DNA from 2 places in the Colwellia sp. MB02u-10 genome. Region 2 is predicted to be linked to the other one. Evidence: riboswitches for the same ligand, from Rfam matches in the RefSeq annotation. Region 2 holds a riboswitch; the other holds the start of a gene.
What was found. Region 2 has a riboswitch for cobalamin ahead of H4J59_RS13465 (ABC transporter ATP-binding protein). Riboswitches for the same ligand answer to the same signal wherever they lie in the genome.
Positions count from the first base shown of each region.

Region 1: another riboswitch for cobalamin. It lies ahead of H4J59_RS14330 (TonB-dependent receptor domain-containing protein); the one in region 2 lies ahead of H4J59_RS13465 (ABC transporter ATP-binding protein).

Region 1 covers NZ_JACGVK010000132.1:205,243-207,453, forward strand. The annotation lists gene H4J59_RS14330 (TonB-dependent receptor domain-containing protein) at 1-1,004, opposite strand, end outside; cobalamin riboswitch at 1,056-1,232, opposite strand; gene H4J59_RS14335 (cobyric acid synthase) at 1,257-2,211, opposite strand, start outside.
Region 2 covers NZ_JACGVK010000131.1:69,860-72,070, forward strand. The annotation lists gene H4J59_RS13460 (M13 family metallopeptidase) at 1-825, shown strand, start outside; cobalamin riboswitch at 1,016-1,159, shown strand; gene H4J59_RS13465 (ABC transporter ATP-binding protein) at 1,361-2,211, shown strand, end outside.

The sequences.
Region 1 (2,211 bases), on a different contig from region 2:
ACACCAATATTAACTTGCAGATCATCAGAAAATTGGCTGTTATTAACAATCGAGTATTGATTGCGACGGGTTTCAAAAATCCCTTGTGAAAGGCCATTACTTAAGCTGTCGATACTGTCACGACTTTGGCCAACAGAAAAAACGGTATTGTTATTTACACCTTTAATACTGCTGGCATAATTGCCGCGAACTAACCACGCATGATTATTAAAGTCAGAGCCATTATAATAACCATCATATTCATTGTCGCCGCTATCACTTGATAACAACCACTCTACTGAAAAATCTTCCGTAATTTTTTGCTGACCTCTAATCGCTACCGAGGTAAAGTCGTAACCGTCGTCATCAGTTTCAGTGCCTTCTTGAACATCATAACCATCACTTTCTTCTTTACTGACGGTGATAGTCGTTTGGCCGTCACCATGGCTAATACCTGCGCCAGCTTTATACTTTTGATAGTTGTCAGTACCAAAACTAGCACCGGCAAACAACTCTCCCGCTGATAACTGACGAGTAAATATTTGAATAACACCGCCAATAGCGTCTGAGCCCCACAATGCTGCACGTGGGCCTTGCACGATTTCGATACGCTCGATCATCTCTGGCGAAATGGTATTTAAATTTGTGCCGCCCGATGTAGCAGAACTCACTCGCACACCATCAATCAGTACTAAGGTATGATCTGAGTTGGTGCCACGCATAAAAATTGAGGCGTTTTGCCCTCTACCGCCATTAGTGGCAATATCAATACTGGGTACTGTAGATAATAAATCTAATAATGAAATGGGGTTAGCTAGCTCAATATCTGCACGTGTAATAACTACTTGGCTAGTCAGCGCATCGTCAATATTTAGGTGTGTACGGGTTGCAGTTACCGTTAATACTTCAATATCTTTTGCCTTACTTTCGGTGCTTGCTGAAGCAACAAAAGCTGTTGACATAGCACTGATAACGGCAAGTGATAATAGTGATTTTTTGAAAAAATTGTTTTGTTTAATGTTCATATGACCTCATTAACGATGCCCTCCGCACCATTTGTATTACCGCGCTTAAGCGCAGTTTAATTATGCAAGTTAAAGTGCTCGGACTAACATGGTCAAACTTTCTATCAATATATCTTTATATAAATAAAACGCTTAACACTATGATTACCGTTGCGGGGGCAGTGAAAAAATTTCATTTTCTTCCCTCGAACTTACTATGTAAAACAGTCACTAAAGTGTTCAGTTACTGTCGCTTGTTTAAATTCTTTCGTCTTACTGAGTTGATAACTTATTACTCGGCGTATCGACACCTTGATTAATAATATCGTAAATTTTATCCATAGCTAAGTGCTGCTGACAAACATCAGCTAATCGCTCAAGTTGTATTTCTCGATGTTGATTAATATCAACCATGGCTTGTGCTGTATCTTTTATACCCAGCCAATTCAGCACGAGTTGGGTAGGCTCTGGACAATCAAAAAAGCCATGCAGATAGGTAGCAATAATTTGTCCGTCATTGGAAATACAGCCCTCAGGCATGTTCTGTGCTTTATTTCTTGGCTCATCATAATGAATGTTAAGTAGTGGCGCGTTTAACGCTGGGCCAGTAGAAACACCACAATGTATTTCATAACCGCGTAACTGACAGGTTTCACCATTAAGCCTCATGGTTGCCGATACTTGGCTTAAAGTTTTGTCTTGCGTTAAGCTCGTTGTGAAGTCTAATAATCCTAAGCCAGAAATCTCTTCAACGTGCGATTCAATATGTTCAGGGTCAAAAATTTGCTTACCTAACATTTGATAACCACCACAAATACCGAGCAATTTTCCACCATAACGTAAGTGCTGCTCAATTTCTTGCTGCCAACCCTGTTGCTTTAAAAACCTTAAATCAGCAATAACATTTTTACTGCCCGGTAAAATAATTAAATCAGCCCCTTGTAACGACTGACCTATTCTAATGTATTGTAAGTCGATATTCGGTTGTAAGCGCAGCGGATCAAAGTCGGTATGATTGCTCATATGTGGCAACAAGGGCACAAAAATTTTCACTTTTGCTTGCGTGACTTTATTATCAAGCGCGACGGCATCTTCGGCGTCTAACGCTAAGTCATGTAAATAAGGTAAAACCCCTAACACGGGTTTACCTGTGCGCTGTTCAAGCCAATCTAAGCCAGATTCAAGTAGGCTTATATCACCGCGAAACCGGTTGATAATAAAGCCTTTG
Region 2 (2,211 bases):
AAAAAATCAGCACGTATAAAACTCGCCAGCTTTGATCCTAAAATAGGCTACCCAGATAAGTGGGAAGATTACACAGCACTAAGCATTAAAAGTGACGATTTAGTCGGCAATACAATACGCTCTGGTACGCTTGCTCACCAAAAAGAACTGGCTAAGCTTGGTGGTCCAATTGACCGACAAGAATGGGCGATGACACCTCAAACCGTTAATGCTTATTACAACCCAACTAAAAACGAAATTGTCTTTCCAGCGGCTATTTTACAGCCACCATTTTTTAATTTAGCGGCAGACGATGCGGTAAACTACGGTGGCATTGGCGCCGTTATTGGTCATGAAATGGGCCACGGCTTTGACGACCAAGGTAGCAAATACGATAGTAAAGGCAACATGCGTAACTGGTGGACTGATGAAGATTTAGCGGCCTTTACCATGCGCGCGGATAACTTAGTGGCACAGTATAGCAACTATGAGGTATTTGATGACTTAAAGGTTAATGGCGAACTAACCTTAGGCGAAAACATTGGTGATTTATCCGGAGTTAATATCGCTTATAAAGCTTATAAAGCTTCATTAAATGGTAAAGAAGCCCCAGTGATTGACGGCTTAACCGGCGACCAACGCTTCTTTATGGGCTTTGCACAAATATGGCGTGGAAAAATGGTTGAAAAGTCATTAAGAAATCGCGTAGCGACAGACCCACATTCGCCAGGTGAGTTCCGTGCGCTAGGTGCATTATCAAATATGCCTGAGTTTTATAGCGCCTTTGACGTTAAAGCAGGTGACGCTATGTATATCGCCCCTGAGAAGCGCGTTAAAATTTGGTAATATTGGCTTTACTGATGACATAAGAAAAATTACCTTAGGTCTAATTAACGCGTAAAAAAAATTGTCAAAATACAGTGTCAAAATAAAAAAGGAGCATTAGCTCCTTTTTTTTACGCCGCTTATAGCGCGTCAAATGACGGTTTTTATTGTAAAGCAGCATGCTAAGCCGTAAAATCTCTTGCCTAATAATCGATACCTTTAGCCAGATGCTTTTTTATTGTTTTGGCTAATTGATAGGGAACACGGTTAAATTCCGTGACTGTACCCGCAACTGTAAATAGCTTTTAATAAAAAGTTATAAGTCAGGACACCTAGTATCAACCTATTGTACCAAGCTAATCATGTTAACACCGTGCGGGAATACACGTAAGTTACACTGTCTTTAAGGCATTCGTATCCTATTTTCTGCGCTGTAGTTAGTTTTATTATGCAACATAAGCTTTTGAATTAACCTCTAGGCCGCAATGAAAATATACTTCTTAGTTATTATCCAACGCATACCAAACGTAATTAGCACTAAGCTAGGCTGGCTTTAATGGCAAAATTACTCAGTGTTGAGTCAGTATCTTGGGCTGTTGATAAACAAAGTATTCTCAATAATATTTCATTTGATGTTGCCCACGGCGATATTATTGGCATTATCGGGCCTAATGGTGCCGGCAAAACCTCACTGCTTAAGTGCATACTAAACCAATACAAAAATTGGCAAGGCGGCATTAAGCTAAAAAATAAAAAAATCAGCGACTACAAACCACATGAATTAGCACAAACATTTGCTTTAGTGGTACAAAACTCGCCCCCCATATTTGATTTAAATGTTTATGATGTGGTTAGAATGGGCCTACTGCCCTATAAAAGCCTCTTTGCTCGTGATAATGACGTAGATAAAAAAGATATTATGCTCGCGTTAGAAAAAGTGGGTTTAGCTAGCAGCCAAGCAAAATTTTTTAACACCTTATCTGGCGGCGAACAACAACGGGTATTAATTGCTAAAGCCCTAGTACAAAAAGCAAAAATATTGGTCTTAGATGAACCTACTAATCACTTAGATATTTTCTACCAACATCAAATATTACAACTAGTAAAAGCGTTAAATATTACCGTTATTATGACCATACATGATCTCAATCTAGCAGCACATTACTGTAATCGTTTGCTGCTATTAGATAAAGGCAACTTAGTCAGCGACAATAGTGTTGATCAAGTGCTAAAGCCTGAGCTGTTAACAAAAGTTTTTGGTTTACCCTGTTATCGAGATGACGCACAACATTGTGGCGTACCTAGAGTTTATTTCTATCCCGCAGCTGATACTATGATGGCTCATCAATCGGCTGTTAAACCAACTGGGCCCATTAGCTCAACTGAGTCAACTGAGTCAACTGAGTC